DNA from 4 places in the Ruegeria sp. B10 genome. Region 4 is predicted to be linked to each of the others. Evidence: riboswitches for the same ligand, from Rfam matches in the RefSeq annotation. Region 4 holds a riboswitch; each other region holds the start of a gene.
The links. Region 4 has a riboswitch for cobalamin ahead of ACR0J4_RS14765 (DUF1636 family protein). Riboswitches for the same ligand answer to the same signal wherever they lie in the genome.
Positions count from the first base shown of each region.

Region 1: linked by a shared signal. The riboswitch ahead of ACR0J4_RS09145 (DUF1636 domain-containing protein) and the one ahead of ACR0J4_RS14765 (DUF1636 family protein) in region 4 are both predicted to bind cobalamin.
Region 2: linked by a shared signal. The riboswitch ahead of ACR0J4_RS05685 (DUF4198 domain-containing protein) and the one ahead of ACR0J4_RS14765 (DUF1636 family protein) in region 4 are both predicted to bind cobalamin.
Region 3: linked by a shared signal. The riboswitch ahead of ACR0J4_RS12450 (aromatic ring-hydroxylating oxygenase subunit alpha) and the one ahead of ACR0J4_RS14765 (DUF1636 family protein) in region 4 are both predicted to bind cobalamin.

Region 1 is NZ_JBQFVP010000005.1:220,803-225,183, forward strand. It holds gene ACR0J4_RS09130 (VapE domain-containing protein) at 1-463, opposite strand, end outside; gene ACR0J4_RS09135 (hypothetical protein) at 624-803, opposite strand; gene ACR0J4_RS09140 (NAD(P)-dependent oxidoreductase) at 1,035-2,105, opposite strand; cobalamin riboswitch at 2,132-2,335, shown strand; gene ACR0J4_RS09145 (DUF1636 domain-containing protein) at 2,419-2,799, shown strand; gene cobW (cobalamin biosynthesis protein CobW) at 2,796-3,851, shown strand; gene cobN (cobaltochelatase subunit CobN) at 3,857-4,381, shown strand, end outside.
Region 2 is NZ_JBQFVP010000003.1:255,444-259,824, forward strand. It holds gene fabB (beta-ketoacyl-ACP synthase I) at 1-550, shown strand, start outside; gene ACR0J4_RS05670 (enoyl-ACP reductase FabI) at 556-1,347, shown strand; gene ACR0J4_RS05675 (hypothetical protein) at 1,407-1,586, shown strand; gene ACR0J4_RS05680 (FKBP-type peptidyl-prolyl cis-trans isomerase) at 1,599-2,027, opposite strand; cobalamin riboswitch at 2,277-2,478, shown strand; gene ACR0J4_RS05685 (DUF4198 domain-containing protein) at 2,608-3,393, shown strand; gene cbiM (cobalt transporter CbiM) at 3,400-4,011, shown strand; gene ACR0J4_RS05695 (cobalt ABC transporter permease) at 4,008-4,381, shown strand, end outside.
Region 3 is NZ_JBQFVP010000008.1:74,764-79,144, forward strand. It holds gene ACR0J4_RS12440 (glutamine synthetase family protein) at 1-740, shown strand, start outside; gene ACR0J4_RS12445 (GNAT family N-acetyltransferase) at 855-1,376, shown strand; cobalamin riboswitch at 1,492-1,695, shown strand; gene ACR0J4_RS12450 (aromatic ring-hydroxylating oxygenase subunit alpha) at 1,760-3,031, shown strand; gene ACR0J4_RS12455 (hybrid-cluster NAD(P)-dependent oxidoreductase) at 3,037-4,116, shown strand; gene ACR0J4_RS12460 (hypothetical protein) at 4,378-4,381, shown strand, end outside.
Region 4 is NZ_JBQFVP010000010.1:41,310-45,690, forward strand. It holds gene ACR0J4_RS14740 (glucokinase) at 1-8, shown strand, start outside; gene ACR0J4_RS14745 (carbohydrate kinase family protein) at 37-963, shown strand; gene ACR0J4_RS14750 (D-lyxose/D-mannose family sugar isomerase) at 982-1,647, shown strand; gene ACR0J4_RS14755 (hypothetical protein) at 1,769-1,990, shown strand; gene ACR0J4_RS14760 (hypothetical protein) at 1,987-2,475, shown strand; cobalamin riboswitch at 2,510-2,714, shown strand; gene ACR0J4_RS14765 (DUF1636 family protein) at 2,821-3,168, shown strand; gene ACR0J4_RS14770 (ABC transporter ATP-binding protein) at 3,165-3,941, shown strand; gene ACR0J4_RS14775 (ABC transporter substrate-binding protein) at 3,954-4,381, shown strand, end outside.

The DNA of each region.
Region 1 (4,381 bases), on a different contig from region 4:
TGCGGATCGTTTCGCCGGGTGCGATCTGGAACAGGACCATGAATTTCGGCACTTGGCCCCACCGAACAAAGTATTCACCACCACCGAGTTCATGGATACGATTGAGCATGGCCTGTGCGGTATCTTGGTCGGTAAGGTCGACATCCAAGCCGGTCCACCGCCCCCCCATTTTTAAGCCTGTGTTCGCACCGAGTTCGTCTAACCGCGCGGCCTTTACACCGTTCATCTCATAGCTGGGCCACGATCCAAGCCCGTCCCAAGCACCTCCAAAGTAGTCGCCGGGGCATTTGCCTCGGGCATCCGGGTCGACCTTCGACGTCTCGTGCAGTGCGGCACCAGCCGGGATCACAGGGATGGTGTCTAAAAACCCCGCCTGTAACCACTGAATGTGCGTGCCCCCTATCTGGGGTACCAGAATACCTTGATCGCCAGTGTTAAAGGGTGTTACTTTTGTGCCATCCATTGCGTGGTCCTTTCATGGTCCATCGTTGCTTGGTCCCTGCTGTGAGAGGTCAGGGGGATATGTTAGCGGCCCGGTGCAGATCGCACCGGGTCACTTCATTTGAGGCACCCTGAGATGGCTTGTGGTGCCTCGGTATGCTGGATCGTTCGACCCGTGCGGGTCAACCCGCCCTATACAGTCGGGCGTTTTTCTCTTTCAGCAGATGATCGGCAAGCGCCTGTTCGGCGTGATGCAACGCCTTGCGACGGTCCATCACAGTCCGCGTCAGACGGTCAGTTTTAACGTCATATTTGCGCTGGTTCTGTATGCACGATGTGGTGCGGATCGGTGTGTGCTTCATGCCATCAACGTATCAAAACGTTTGATTCAACACTCATGACTTTCTGTGAAATTATATGAATTGTCATAGAGGTAACAAGGACTTAGCCACATGCTAGACATCGAACAACTCTACCGAGAAGAAATCCGCAAACACCTGCAAAGTGTCGATTGCAAATCCGTGTACACCGGTTCGATTCCGGTACTCGCCTCCACATCCCCTCCTCTAAATACCGGCTCCGGAAATCAGTTTTCACGAGGAACGGCCCTGAGGCACAACCTCGTACCCTGGTTCTTCCGGCTCATCGTCCTGCATTTCCGTAGGAAAACCCGGTGCGCGGATGTCCAAGCCGGTGGCTTCTTCAAGGCGTTTGATGATGTTTGGCGACAGCTCACGCTCGCCAAACCGGGCGATGCCGTCTTCAAAGATCTTGATCATCACTGGATTGATTTCCAGCGGAACACCGGCGCGGTCGGCGACATCCTGAAACAGGCCGATGTCCTTTTTCACCAAATCCATCGTAAACGAAATATCGCGCGAGCCGTTCAGGATCACCTGGCTTTCGGTTTCGTGCACGAACGAGGTTCCTGACGAAATCTTAATGGCCTCATAGGTGGTGTTCAAATCCATCCCGGCGGCCTTGGCGGTGACCAACGCTTCAGCACAGGTGATCAGGTTGGCCGTTGCCAGATAGTTGGTCAACACCTTCAGAACCGAGGCTGAGCCGAGCTCTCCGGTGTGCAGAACGCGCCGCCCCATGGTCGTCAGGAAGGGCAGAATGCGTTCGAAGGTGTCGCGATCGCAGCCTGCGAAGATAGAGATATTGCCCGTCGCTGCGCGGTGACAGCCACCCGAAACAGGGCAATCGACGGCGGCCCCTCCGCGCTCCAGAACCAATGCCCCCAACCGCTTGACCTCAGCCTCATCGGTGGTGGACATCTCCATCCAGATCTTACCGGGGCCAACCTCAGGCAGCATCTCTTGCATCACCGCGTCCGAGGCCGCAGGCGACGGTAGGCAGGTGATCACGGCATCGCAATCGCGCATCATCTGGGCCGGGTTTTCAGCCGCTTTGGCGCCTTGCGCGACAAAGGCCTCGACCAGATCGGAACTCAGGTCATGAACTGTCAGATCGATTCCATTGCGCAGCAATGACCCCGACAGCTTGCCACCCACATTCCCAAGCCCGATAAAACCTACTTTCATGGATTTCGCCTCCGTTTGCGATTTGAGGCCATGCGACCATGCATCAGCGCCATGTTCATGCCGCCTAGCGACGCTGGCAGGTCGCTTTTCAACGTGCCGCAGCGGTCTGGGCTGCATCGCGCTTGACAAGCTGCGGGTGCGTGCCGCATGAGCCTCGTGTTGGTGTCTGTGAGAACAGATGAAAAGGGAATGCGTCAACGGGTTTTCCGCCAAACGCAGCCGCCCCCGCGACCGTGACCGGAGAGGGTGCCCAAGCCACTGGCGCAAAGCCGGGAAGGCGGGACATCCGACAGAGGACGCCTCTGACATCCGCAAGCCGGGAGACCTGCCAGCGCCCGAAGATGAAACCGGACGGGGTGTTCCGGTGTCGGGTCAAGGGACCCGCATGAAACCCCGTCCCCCACGATGAGGATTTGGGGGGATGAGAGACATGACCGAGACCGCTCCGGTCGAATTGCTGGTTTGCACCACCTGTCGTCGCGGGCTGCCCGTTGAAGACGATGCGAAACGCCCCGGCACCCTGTTGCATAAGGCGCTTGAACAGGCGGACCTGCCGGAAGGGATTACCCTGAAAGCCGTGGAATGCTTGTCGAACTGCAACGAAGGCTGTTCCATCGTGCTGCGTGGCGGCCCGGATCGCTGGACCTTCGTTTATGAACATCTTAACGAAACAGACCATGTCGACGTGATCGTTGACGGCGCCACCAAGTACCTCGCGACCGAGGACGGCTTGGTCAAATGGCGCGAACGCCCCGAACATTTCCGCAAAAACTGCGCAGCCCGCATTCCACCGATTGGAGCCCTGAAATGAGCAACTTGGAAAAACTCCCCGTCACCGTGATCACTGGCTTCTTGGGCTCGGGCAAAACAACTCTCGTCAAGCACCTGATGCAGAACCCGCAGGGCAAGCGTCTGGCCGTTGTGGTCAACGAATTTGGAGATGTTGGCGTCGACGGCGATATTCTGAAATCCTGCGCCATCCCCGATTGCCCAGCGGAAAACATCATGGAACTGGCGAATGGCTGCATTTGCTGCACTGTGGCTGACGACTTCATCCCGACTATCGAAGCCCTGATGGCGCTGGAGCCGCGTCCCGATCATATACTGATCGAAACTTCCGGCCTCGCCCTGCCCAAGCCGCTGCTAAAAGCGTTCGACTGGCCCGATATCCGCTCAAAAATCACCGTCGATGGCGTAATCGCGTTGGCCGATGCTGAGGCCGTCGCGGCCGGTCGCTTTGCTCCGAATGTCGACGCCGTGGACGCTCAGCGCCTGGCTGATGACTCGATCGACCATGAAACGCCCTTGTCCGAGGTGTTTGAGGATCAGATTTCTTGCGCCGACATCATCCTGCTGACCAAGCCCGATCTGGCCGGTCCCGAAGGCGTGGCCAAAGCGAAAGAGATCATCGCCGCCGAGGCCCCTCGCCCGCTGCCCGTGGTTGAGGTTGCCGAAGGTGCTGTGGATGTCCGCGTCGTTCTGGGTCTTGAGGCTGCAGCCGAGGATGACATGGAGGCTCGTCCATCGCATCACGACGGTCACCACGATCACGAGCATGACGATTTCGAAAGTATCATCGTTGATCTGCCGGAACAGTCCGATCCTGCCGAACTGGTCGCCAAGATCGAACGTCTGGCGACTGAGCTGAACATCCTGCGCGTCAAAGGCTACGCCGCCGTTCAAGGCAAGCCTATGCGCCTGCTGGTTCAGGCCGTGGGTGCTCGTGTGCGTCACCAGTATGACCGTCCGTGGGAGCCCGGTGAAGACCGCCGCTCGCGTATGGTGGTGATCGCCGAACATGACGACATCAGAGAAGCAGAAATCCGCGATATCCTCGCTGGTGTCACCGAGGCCGCTGAGTAAGACCAATGCACGTCGTCTTCCGCGAAAGCCACGGGTTAGAAGAAACAGAAACCCCAACCGATCTGGGCCAGAGCCCGGCGGATTTGGTGGTGCTGTCCTTCTCGGACAGCGACCTTGGCGCTTTCGCGGCGGGCTGGCATCGCGGTGGCGGGCCGGATGGGCGTATGCCCACGATGCGGTTGGCGAACCTGACGGCGTTGAAGCACCCTTTGTCAGTCGACACCTATGTGGAACAGACGCTGGAGGGCGCCAAGGGCATTCTGATCCGTCTGATTGGCGGCGTGCCTTACTGGGCCTACGGGCTGCAGCAAGTTCTGTCACTTGCGCAGGCCAAGGGGATCGCGCTGGCCGTCCTGCCCGCCGACGGGCGTGAGGATACGCGGCTGGATGAATATTCCACCTTACCCGTCTCGACGCTGCGCCGTCTGGCCCATCTTTCAGACACCGGCGGTGAAGTCGCGGCACAGGCCGCCTTGGCGCAGATGGCGCTCGCGGCGGGGCTTTACGCTGGCCCGGTGATGGGGGCCAAG
Region 2 (4,381 bases), on a different contig from region 4:
CTTCGTGATCTCGGGTGGCGGCGGCATTGTCGTGCTTGAGGATCTGGACCATGCGCTGGCTCGCGGTGCCAAGATCTACGCCGAGGTGACCGGCTATGCTGCGACCTCGGACGGCCATGACATGGTAGCCCCGTCCGGTGAAGGCGGTGAGCGCGCGATGCGTCTGGCTCTGTCGACTCTGCCCGAAGGCCGCAAGGTTGGTTACATCAACGCGCACGGCACCTCGACCCCGGTCGGAGATGTGGGCGAAGTTGAAGCCGTGCGTCGCATCTTCGGCGAAAGCAACGTGCCGCCGATCTCATCCACCAAGTCGATGACCGGGCACGCACAAGGCGCGGCCGGCGCGCTGGAGGCGATCTTCTGCCTGCTCATGCTGGACAATGATTTCATAACACCGTCGATCAATGTCGACACACTAGCCGAAGGCATCCAGCCCGGTGAAATTGCAACTCAAGTGGTTGAAAATGCAGGTTTGGATTCGGTCATGACCAACAGCTTCGGCTTTGGCGGCACAAACGGATCCATGATCCTGTCAAAGTATAACGGGTGAACGAGATGTCGGAAGTTCTAAAAGGGAAACGCGGCCTTATCATGGGTGTCGCCAATGACCGGTCGATTGCCTGGGGTATCTCGAAAGCGATGCATGAAGCCGGGGCTGAGCTGGCCTTCACCTATCAGGGCGACGCGTTCGGGAAGCGTCTGCAGCCATTGGCCGAAAGCTTGGGAAGCGATTTCATGGTCGACGCGGATGTCACCGATGACGCCTCGCTGGACCGCGCTTTTGGCGAGTTGGGCGAACGCTGGCCCACCATCGACTTTGTTGTTCATGCGATTGCCTATTCGGACAAGAACGAGCTGACAGGCCGGTTCCTGAACACCACACGCGCAAATTTCAAGCATTCGATGGATGTGTCGGCCTATTCATTCATCGAGGTCGCCCGCCGCGCCTATCCGCTGATGAAGGACAATGGCGGCTCACTACTGACGCTGACCTACCAAGGCTCGAATCGTGTGGTTCCGAATTACAACGTCATGGGCGTTGCCAAAGCCGCGCTGGAATCGGCAACACGGTATCTGGCCAACGATCTCGGCCCAGAGGGCATCCGCGTGAACGCGATTTCGCCCGGTCCGATGAAGACCCTGGCCGGGGCTGCAATTGGCGGTGCGCGCAAGACCTACAAGTTCTGCGACCAGAATGCGCCGATGCGCTCGAACGCTACGCTAGAGGCCGTTGGCGGCACAGCGGTTTACCTGACCTCGGATGCGGGGGCTTGCACCTCGGGCGAGATCATCAGAGTGGATGGCGGTTTCCACGTGCTTGGAATGCCACAGCCGGATTTCATGTGACCATATCTTTCCCAGACGCCGCCAAGATTTGACCATCTTTCGGCGTCAGGGATATGGGCATGAGCAAAACTGACCAGATCCTTGCCAGCAATACGCGTGGCACCCAGACCAAACGGAAGACGGGGTTCCTAAGCCCCCGCGCCCGTGTTCTGCTTTTGACGCTGACCACATTGCTGGTGTTGTTCGTGTTCTTCACGCAACCGCAGGTCCGTGCAGCGCTTGACGGGCTTTGGGGCTAAGACCTCAAGCCTTCAGTTCACCGAGACAACCTCAATATCGAAGATCAGGTCCTGCCCGGCCAGTGGGTGATTGGCGTCCAGCGTCACCGTGGCCTCGTTCGCCTCGACAACCGTTACCGGCAGCGCCTGACCATCGGGGGTTTGCATCTGCAACTGGGTTCCCGGCTCTAGTGGGATATCATCCGGAATACCCTCACGCGGGATGTCCTGCCGCATCGCCGGGTTGATCGGGCCATAGGCGTCGACACAGGCAATCTCGACCCGCTTCTTGTCACCAACCGCCAGTCCTGGCATCGCACTGTCCAGGCCGGGTATGATCTGGCCCGAACCAACAACGAACTCTAACGGATCGCGCCCGTCTGAGCTGTCAAACACGGTCTCGTCCAGCAGCGTGCCAGTATAGTGGATGCGAACGGTGTCGCCTTGTTTGATCTCAGACATTGGGCCTCCGGGGTTTGTGGGGAATAGGGCGCCGAACACAAGCGCGCTACGCCGGAGTCTGACGCCGCACAGGATGCATCCATCTGATTCTGATGTCCAGATTGCGTTGTAAACGCGCGCATTCTCTGGTCGTCGCTTGCACGCGTGCCTTCAATACCCAGCGGTTGGAACGGGAACATCCGATCCTATCGAAAAGATGTTATCGCTACAGTCTTAAATAGAGATTGACCGGTAATGGGAATCTCTGTCATCAGCGTCTTCATGTCCGGTTCCGGGTTCGCCCGGAGAAAAGGGAATGCGGTGCGGGGAATTCAAATCCACCCAATGCCGCAACTGCCCCCGCAACTGTAGGCGGAGAGCAGGGCTGACAAGCCACTGGGTTCCACCCGGGAAGGCCAGCCCCATGCTTTGACCCGCAAGTCAGGAGACCTGCCGGACATGCACCCTCGGAAGGGGTGTGTCACCGATGCCGGGGTGTGCATTGGGCCGATACCCTCATTTTGGGTACGTGGTCCCGTTCTCCCCGATGTCAAAAAAGAAAGCGTGCCGGGGTTGGCACGAAGGACGAAGGAAAGACCTTGTGAAGAAACTATTTTGCACGGCTGCGGCTGCGCTGGCGATTCCAGCGATGGCGCACGCACATTTTCTGCTGGAATACACCACCGACACGCTGATCGAAGCGCCGGGCGACGTGCCGGTCAAGCTGATCTTCTGGCACCCGTTAGAAAACGGCCATGTCATGGATCTGGAAAAGCCGCAGGAATTCTACGTGATCCACAATGGCGAAAAGACCGACCTGCTGGACACGCTGGAGCCCATCCGGTTTTCGAGCCCCGAAAACGAAGGCGCGGCCTTTCAGGGATCTGTTCCGGTCAAGCGTTCGGGCGACTACGTGATGGTCACGGTGCCTCAGCCCTATTACGAAGAGGCCGAGGATATCTATATCCAACAGATCACGAAGGCGTTCCTGAACCGCAACGAACTGCCGACCGACTGGATGAACCCCGCGGGTCTGGCGACCGAGATCGTGCCTCTGAACAAGCCCTACAACATCATCGCAGGCTCGACCTTCACCGGTCAGGTTCTGGCAAATGGCGAACCGGTTGCCGGCGCTGAGATCGAGATCGAATACATGGCCGCCAAGCCCAGCTTTGACAGCCAAGCTTCGTCCGAGCCTACCGTTTCGCCGATGCCCGGAGGTGCTGTTGTCGCCATTTCCGACGCCAATGGCTATTTCTCCTTCGGTGTTCCGAAAGCTGGTTACTGGGGTTTTGCCGCCCTGGGCGCTGGTCCGGAAACCGAACATGAAGGCAAAGAGCTGAGCCAGGACGCGGTGATCTGGATCCGCGCCTGGGACATGGAGTAACCCCCGATGCACATCGTCGACGGAGCCCTGTCTAACCCGGTCGTCATCGGCGGCGCTATTGCCGCCGCTGGTGGGGTGGCAATGGGCCTCAGGTCGCTGCATCTGGACCGCATCCCCACAGCAGGGGTGCTAGCGGCCAGTTTCTTCGTGGCCTCTCTGATCCACGTGCCGATCGGGCCGTCGTCGGTGCATCTGATCCTCAACGGTCTGGCCGGGCTTCTGCTCGGCTGGGCCGCCTTCCCGTCCTTGTTTGTGGGTCTGCTCCTGCAAGCCGTTTTCTTCGGCTTCGGCGGGCTGACGGTACTGGGGATCAACACGCTCAACATCGCTTTTCCGGCCGTTTTGGCTGGTTTATTGTTCCGCCCCTTGATCGGGCGTGGTTCGCCTGTTCATGGCGCAATTTGGGGCGGCATTGGCGGCGCCTTTGCCATTGCAGCCACGACCGTCATGGTGGGTATCTCACTGGCCCTGTCAGGGGACGAATTCCTCCCCGCCGCCAGGCTGGTCTTCTTTGCCCATATCCCTGTGATGGTCATCGAGGCCGTCCTGACCGGATTTGCAGTCCTTCTGGCGCGAAAGGTCAAACCCGAACTATTTCTGACAAGGCCCGCCACATGAGACAGCTTGCCCTCATCCTGGCCCTATGCGCGGCCCCTCTACCCGCGCTGGCCCATAAGGTGATTGCCGGTGTTTTTGCATCCGGCGATGCGATCGAAGGGGAAATCGGCTTCTCCAACGGCACCATGGCGACCGATACCGAGGTTGTCGTGACCGATCCAAACGGGGTCGAGCTGGGCCGGGCCACGACCAACGCAGACGGGTTCTTCATCTACACGCCCACCACAGCCGTCGCCCATACCTTCTTTGCCGACCTCGGCGCCGGTCACGTGGCCGAGGTCACCATGCCCGCCGATGACGTTGCCAAGATCATGGGCGTCGCCATCCAGAACAAGCCTGCAGCGTCACCCACGCCTACGCCCGCCTCGGA
Region 3 (4,381 bases), on a different contig from region 4:
CAGCGGACGCAGCCATAATGGTGCGCGAACTGACGTATGCGACTGCACAGGCCTATGGCGAGCGGGCTACCTATACCCCTATTCGAGATGTCGCGAGCGTTGGGAATGGGGTCCATATCCATATGAGCTTTGTGGATGATCAGGGCGCGCCGCTAACCCACGCCGAAGACGGGCCCTGCGGCATGTCAGACCTGACAAGCGCCTTCGCCGCCGGAGTTCTGAAATATCTTGATGCGATCCTGGCCCTGACTGCGCCTTCGGTGATCTCGTATGAACGCCTGACACCACATCGTTGGTCTGCGGCTTTCAACAATCTGGGCTTCCGCGACCGCGAGGCTTCCTTGCGGATTTGTCCGGTAACCGCAAAAGACCCCGCCTCTATCGCGGGGCAGTTCAACATCGAATATCGTGCGGCGGATGCTGCAGCTTCGCCTCATCTGGCGCTTGCGGCGGTTGTCATGGCTGGGACACAAGGGATCGAAGAGGGGCTACCCGCGCCCGTTCCAACCGAGGAAGATCTTTCGCTGTTGGACGTCGCAGAACTGAACCAAAGGGGGCTGGTGCGCTTGCCTCAGACCTTGGAAGACGCGCTCGACCGGTTCGTTAACAACCCGGTTGTGACCGGCTGGTTCCCAGAAGGCTTTGCCGAGGTGTACCAAGCCCACAAACAATCCGAGATCGCCACAACTGCACATTTGGACACCGACGCACGCTGCCGATTGTACGAAGAAACATATTGACCTGAGCGGCTCGTCTTGCCGAACCTCGCCCAATGCGACCTTTGGGGCGTCGTTTGGGTAATCTCGCGCGGTATGACGTGGCGCAAGCTGTTTAGCTCAGGATAGGGATGGATCATGAACCGTTCAGAAACCGATGCCATCTTGAATGTGCATAGGCTGGCTTTTGGCGAAGCAGAAGGTGACGAAATCGCTCAACTCGCCGAAGATCTCCTTGAGCATCCGGAAACGATTTCAATCAGTGTGAGGCGTGGGGGGCAGATCGCTGGCAATGTCATGTTCACCCCGTTTGTCTTCCAGGAACACCCGGACGTTAAATGCTATCTTCTGGCGCCCTGCGGTGTCTCGCCCGAGCATCAAGGTCTAGGCGTTGGCAGAGAGATGATGGAGACCAGCATCAAGCACTTGAGGTCTATTGGAACAGACGCAGTATTCGTGCTGGGCGTTCCGACTTTCTATCCCCGATTTGGGTTTGTCCCGACCGATAAAGAGACGCCATATCCGGGCCTTCTGACGATCCCCGAGGCATGGATGGCGCTTGAGCTCACTGCAGGATCGGCTGAAGAGATGGGGGGTAAAACACTTGCAATTGCGCCCTTCATGCACGCGCATTTGTGGGACACATCGCAACACGGGTAAATTTTGTTTTTATCCTTGCTCAAACCACAGCCCTGTTTCAGGTCCCCATTTTGCTGGCCATGTCTGTTTTGTTTCTGGAAATGTCGCAAGGCTTTCAGCCGCGAGTCCTTCCCCGAGTAGGTTGCGCATGTAAGGTGCTGCTGTCTGATTCTCAGGCGGCAGAGAATTGGGAAGCCGGTGCAATTCCGGCGCTGCCCCCGCAACGGTAAGGAAGGTCAGGTTCGACAGGTGACCACTGGGAGGAGGATCCCGGGAAGGTGTCGAAACCGGGCGTAAGCCCCTTTCAAGTCCGGAAACCAGCCTTGCATATATGTCAAACCGCGGGTGGCGGTGGGGGCACAAGTTTCGGACGTGATCCTCGCACGGCTCCGGACTGGCCTCTGATGTCATCTGCCCAAGCTAAGCCGCGGGGCGCGGCAGGAGAGCCAGAAGTGAGCAACGTTCAAAGCCTGTTGGCGCGTCGAAACCCGGCCTATGCCCTTGAACAGGCGTTCTACACCGATCCAGATGTCTTTCAGGCCGATCTTGAGGCCATCCACTACCGCGACTGGCTATTTGCCATTCCGGCATGTGAACTGGTGAAAACAGGCGACTATGTGACCTACACTGTAGGAGCATACCGCGTGATCATCGTGCGCGGTGCGGACAACCAGATCCGGGCCTTCCACAACACCTGCCGCCATCGCGGGTCGATCATCTGCAAGGCCGCCAAGGGTAACTCGCCCAAACTGGTCTGTCCTTATCACCAGTGGACATATGAGCTTGATGGTTCATTGCTATGGGCCCGTGATATGGGGCCTGATTTCGACCCCAAACAACACGGGCTGAAAACCGTTCACTGCCGGGAACTGGCCGGGCTGGTCTATATCTGTCTTGCAGATGAAGCGCCTGATTTCGACACCTTCGCCAACAAGGCGCGCCCCTATCTGGAGCCGCATGATCTGAGCAACGCCAAGGTCGCTTTTGAAAGCACGATCATCGAGAACGGCAACTGGAAGCTGGTTTGGGAAAACAACCGCGAGTGCTATCACTGCGGCGGCAACCACCCCTCGCTGTGCCGGACCTTCCCTGATGATCCGTCGGTAACCGGTATCGAAGGGGGTGAAACCCCGGCCTTCATGCAAACTCACTTCGACCGTTGCGAGGCTGCAGGGATGCCGTCGCAGTTCTATCTGCATGATGACGGGCAATACCGTCTGGCGCGCATGCCGTTGAAGGAAGGGGCGGAAAGCTATACTCTGGACGGTAGATCTGCCGTGCGCCGCTTTCTTGGCCGTTCGCCTTTTGCGGATGCGGGGACGTTGCTAAAGTTCCACTATCCCAGCACGTGGAACCACTTCCTGGCCGATCACTCGATTGTCTTCCGTGTCACTCCGGTCAGCCCGACCGAGACCGAAGTCACCACGAAGTGGCTGGTCAACAAGGATGCGGTCGAAGGGGTCGACTATGATGTCAAACGGCTGACCGAGGTCTGGATGGCCACCAATGACGAAGATCGCCGTGTGGTGGAAGACAACCAGATGGGCATCAACAGCCCAGCCTATGTACCGGGGCCGTATTCGGTGGTCCAGGAATCTGGGGTTCTGCAATTCACCGATTGGTATTGCAACACCCTGGCGCGCCAATTGGCACCTGAAACGATGGCGGCGGAGTGACGGCGATGAAAGACCTAAACGCTGTTGCCTCGATCTGGCAAGATAGTGAGACGCTGGAATGCGTTTCGGTTGTGCCCGAGACGCCAAACACCGCCAGCTTTACGTTCCGCGCCCCTTCAGGCGCCTTGTTTGCCTACCATCCGGGTCAGTTCCTGACGCTGGAAATTCCGGCGCCGGGTCAGTCGGGTGGCGTTGTGCATCGGACCTATACGATCTCGTCATCCCCATCGCGTCCACGGTCCATCACGATCACGGCTAAGGCGCAGTCGGACAGCATCGGTACTCGTTGGATGCTGGACAATCTGCAACAGGGTATGCGTATGCGGGCGATTGGCCCGGCGGGTCTGTTCACCAATGCCGAAAGCGTCGCCGCCAAGTATCTGTTCATCTCGGCGGGGTCGGGCATCACGCCTATGATGTCGATGACAACTTGCATGTGGGACGAAGGCCGCGATCTGGATGTAGTCTTCATCAATTGCGCCAAGCGCCCGTCCGAGATCATCTTCCGCCAACGGTTGGAGCAGATGGCAAGTCGGACGCCGGGTCTGGATCTGAAGTTTGTCGTAGAGGAAGCGGATCGTTACAGCCCCTGGACCGGCTACCAGGGTCAGTTCAACCAGCTGATGCTGGGCCTCATGGCCCCAGACTATCTGGATCGTGAGGTCTATTGCTGCGGTCCGGAGCCGTTCATGCAAGCTGTTCGGGACGCTCTGTCGGGTCTTGGCTTTGACATGGACAACTATCATCAGGAAAGCTTTGGAGCTCCGGTTGAGACCGAAGCGGATCAGCCCGATCTGGATGATACCGTTCCTGACGATGACAGCGCCGCAGAAATCGTGTTTGCGACCTCGGGTGTAACCGCCAAAGTTGCCGAGACGGATACGGTTCTGGCCGCTGCAAGTGCGGTTGGATTGAACATCGCCTCGGGCTGTACTTTTGGCGTTTGCGGCACCTGCAAGGTCAAAAAGACCTCGGGTGAGGTGCACATGGTTCACAACGGCGGTATCTCCGAGGATGACATCGCAGCAGGCTACATTCTGGCATGCTGTTCAAACCCGATCGGCAAGGTCGAAGTTGAGGTGTGAACGGGAAGTCTCATGCTGAAACTGCAGGACGGCTGCGGCCGTCAGCGGTTTCAGAATTTTAAATATTTGCATTGATTTCAGATACTTATCGCCCCAATACGCGCTTCGGGAAGTTTGGATAGCACAGGTTCGATCACGGATAGTTGATTCTATTCGGCAACATTCATGTGATTGCTCAAATTCTGTCTCTTTTCCGCCGGAATCTCCCCTGATAAAGCGGGTTGAGTACTGGGTGGGGTGTTGATAAGTGCGAGCAGGTATATGA
Region 4 (4,381 bases):
AGCGATAACTGAGCGTATTTTGGAAGAGGATGTGGGATGATCCTGTGTTGCGGAGAAGCCCTGATCGACATGATTGCCGAACCGACCCTGTCCGGGCGGGACGGTTTCGTTCCCCATTCCGGCGGAGCTATTTTTAATACCTCTATCGCTTTGGGCAGATTGGGCGCGCCCGTTGGGCTGCTGACTGGCCTGTCCTCGGATATGTTCGGGCAGCAATTGGCCGGTGACCTGCGCGCCAGCCATGTGGACACAACACATGTGATTGCCTCGGACAGGCCGACCACGCTGGCTTTCGTTCAACTGAAGGACGGTCACGCCACATACACGTTTGTCGATGAAAACACTGCGGGTCGGATGCTACGGGCCGAGGATATGCCGCGCCAACTCGCCGCTGTTTCAGCGCTGTATTTTGGTGGCATCAGCCTTGCCTGTGAGCCTTGCGCGGATGCCTATGCCGCGATGCTGGCGCAACACGGCGCGAACTGTGCTGTGATGTTGGACCCCAATATCCGACCCGGTTTCATACAGGATCAGACCCTCTACCGCACGCGTTTGAACCAGATGATCGAACAGGCCGATATCGTCAAAGTCTCGGATGAGGATCTGGATTGGATCATCCCCGGCCCGGAAGGCCACGATCAGAAAGTCCCTTTGCTGTTTCAAGCAGGCCCCTCCGCCGTCATCGTCACCCGTGGGAGTGAGGGTGCCTCGGGTTATCTGGCCAACGGCACGGTGGTCTCAGTCCCTGTCAAACCGGTGCAAGTTGTTGATACGGTCGGCGCGGGGGACACGTTCAATGCAGGGGTTCTGGCCTCGCTGGAACGGGCTGGCCAACTGACAAAGCCCGGCATGAAAGCAATGTCCCCGGATGCGCTAAGCGACGCTTTGACCTTGGGCGCAGAGGTGGCTGCCGTAACCGTCTCGCGTGCCGGAGCCAACCCGCCTTGGTCGCATGAATTATAGCCTTACGAAGAGTCCGAGATGAAACGATCCGAAATCAACCGTATCAAGACCGAAGCCCAGGCATTTATCAGTTCATTTGGTGCCGTTCTGCCACCTTTCGCAGATTGGACGCCTGAGCAGATGCGTAGCGACGATGCCTACAGCATCCGTGCCCATGGGCTAGGCTGGGATATCACCGACTACGGTCAAGGCAATTTCGATGAGCTTGGGTTGTTCCTGTTCACCCTGCGTAACGGCAACGTGAGTGATCTGAGTCGAGGGCGCGGTATGCTCTATGCCGAAAAACTGCTGATCTCTCGCGACAAACAGCTATCGCCGATGCATCGCCATATCGTCAAAGCCGAGGACATCATCAACCGTGGGGGCGGCGATCTAGTTATGGAAATCTATGCGTCGGACCCCGATGGCGGTATCGACCGCGACAACGCGGTCACCGTTCCAAGCGATGCCTGCCCTGTCACCATACAGCCCGGAAAGCATCTGCGCCTGAAGCCAGGCCAGAGCGTGACCTTGATGCCCGGCATCTGGCACGCCTTCTGGGCGGAAGGTGGGGATTGCTTGATTGGCGAAGTCTCTACCGTGAATGACGACCGAACGGACAACGTATTCGAAGACCCGATCCCACGCTTTGCAACAATCGAAGAAGATGCAGCGCCGGATTTCCTGTTGGTTGCCGACTACTAACTTCATTGAGAATTTCGCGCTTGTACTTCCCGACTGTTTTTGTCAGTTAACAGCTGACCCAGTCAGATTTCGTTGGAATCATCGCCCGGTCCCATTTTTTGCGACCGAAAGATAACCTGACATGCGAAAATCCCTCGCAGATCTGTTGGCCATGGACGCCGTTGCCAGCCGCCATGGCTGCGCATTGAAACCAAAACTGAGGCAGGCGATCGAGGCTGATCTCAGCTTTTCCGTCCGCGCTGCATCAACGTTTCCTGAAACGCCGGTTGACCCAAACACCCTTCCGCAAAACGTCCACCCTTTGGTCGCACAAGCCCCCAAACCCAATAGGGAACGCGCATGAAACCCTCAGCATTTGACCACACATTGCCCCGCGTCGAATTTGACGGTTTCGAACGCGGTTTGCTGCCTGTCATGCGGCACTTCATCCTAAGCTTAACACAGCCGGAAACGCAGGCGTGGCAACATGCCTTTTCGGTCGCAACCGAACGTTGGGGGCGCGATCAGGGGCTGGTTCTGGCGCATCTGGTTTTCAAAGTCATCAAGGCCACGCTACACATCCGGCCTAGTGGGTTAGCCTTCAACGACCCGCTTTGTGTTGAAACACGGCAAGAACTGACATGTGACGAACGCGCCCTGCTCCGGATGCTGCACCACATGCGCCGCGACGAAACTCCGGCGGCGCGCGATGCCTTGAACGAATTGACCGGAGGCTATCCGGACGCCCATCTGATACAGGCCGGTTTGACCCTGGCTAGCCAGTTCCCGACAAATGGCGTCGGACCGGGCCAACCCGCGCGCAGGCCGATCCTGCGTGTGGTCCGCTAGCGCGATTCCTGTGCTTGACAATAGGAGCGTGAGCAGACTAGCTGCTCTGGATGGTTCCCGACGGCCTGTGTCTGAGGGATGAAAATGGGAATACGGTGCGGCCCAAGGGCCAATGCCGTGACTGCCCCCGCAACTGTAAGCGGAGAGCGACGCCACAAAACCACTGGCCCCAAAGGTCGGGAAGGTTGGCCGAGCAATGACCCGCAAGTCAGGAGACCTGCCATCACAGTTTAACCAACCCGGGGCGGGGTGTCCCGGAAGGAGGCTCGATGGCACATCTGCGTGCTGATGCAACTCATGGCTTTTGCCTTCAATCGGCTTTTGTTCAAGTCGGCAACGCGTGCCATGGCTGATCATTTCGTCCTGATATGCGGCACCTGCAAAGGGCCGATCCCTTCGCATGAGGCAAAAGAAGCGCTGGACGACCAGCTGCCCGAGGGGTTCTCGACACGTCTGATCGACTGTATGGCCGGTTGCGACCGACCAATGACGGTCGGGCTGCAGGCCAAGGGCAAGGCGCAATATCTGTTTGGCGATATTCAATCCCCTGCCGATCTGAACGCTTTGGCCGAGTTCGCCCATCAGTTCCGGGCTAGCGAGGATGGTTGGACCAGCGCCTCGACCCGTCCTTTGGCGCTCTATGCCAAAACCCTGTCGCGCATGCCCTGCCTGCCACCGGAGGATACGGCATGAGCTTTCTGGTCGCTGAAAATCTGGAATACTACGCCCTGAACGGCGATGTTCTGCTGCGCGACACCTCGTTCACGCTTGAGGAAGGCGCGATATTGGCCGTTGCTGGCCCGAACGGGGCGGGCAAAACGACGCTTCTCAACCTCTTGTGCGGGGTCGCAAAGCTGGCGCTAGGTGATGTGCGTATTCAAGGTCAAAGCCTGCGGAAACTGTCGTCGCTGGAACGGGCCAGACGGATTGCCGTTGTCGGCCAGCAGGAAATACCCGACGGGCGGCTGCAACTGCGCGATTATGTGGCCCTTGGACAAATCCCGATCAGGGCCGACAAATCCGCCGAAGCTCTTAAAACGGACCTGCAGCGCGTATTAGACACCACCGAACTGTCCCATCTGGCTGGTAAACAGATGGCAAAACTGTCCGGCGGAGAGCGTCAGCGCGCCCATATCGCACGGGCTTTGGCGCAGAACCCCTCGCTGCTGTTTCTGGATGAGCCGACCAACCATCTGGACCCGGATGCCAAAGGGCACATGCTGTCTCTGGTGGCCGAGTTGGGCGTGACGGTTGTGATGATCGTCCACGATCTGGTCATGATCCCCGAATTCGCCAGCCACGTGGCCCTGATGAAGAACGCGCAGCTGACGGCCTTCGGCCCGGTCGCCGAGGTTCTTACGCCAGACCGCGTGCGCGAGACTTTTGGTGTTGACTATTTGTGTTTCCAGCACGAAGGACGCGTGATCCCCGCGCTGGACATCCGAAAACGAAAGCTTTCATCTTAACAGGAGAGATTGATGAAACTGAAACTCTTGTCCGCTGCGGTACTAAGCGCACTGGCGGGTAGCGCTGCCGCGCAAGAGATCACCGTCGACAATTGCGGTGAACCTTTGGTGTTCGACACCAAGCCCGAGCGGATCGTAGTTCATGACATGAACATGACCGACATGGCCTTTGCACTGGGTCTTCAGGACAGCATCGTTGGTCTGACTGGCATCACTGGCTGGTACAAGACCAGCCCCGATTTCGACGCGCAACGCGGTGACATTCCCGAACTCGCTCCGAAATACCCGACGGTCGAGAACCTCGTCGCGGTTGAACCCGACATGTTCTTCGCCGGTTGGTATTACGGCATGAAGCCCGGAGGTGATGTAACCCCAGACACGCTAGAGCCCTTTGGCATCAAGACCATGGTGCTGACCGAAAGCTGCATCCACCTGAACAA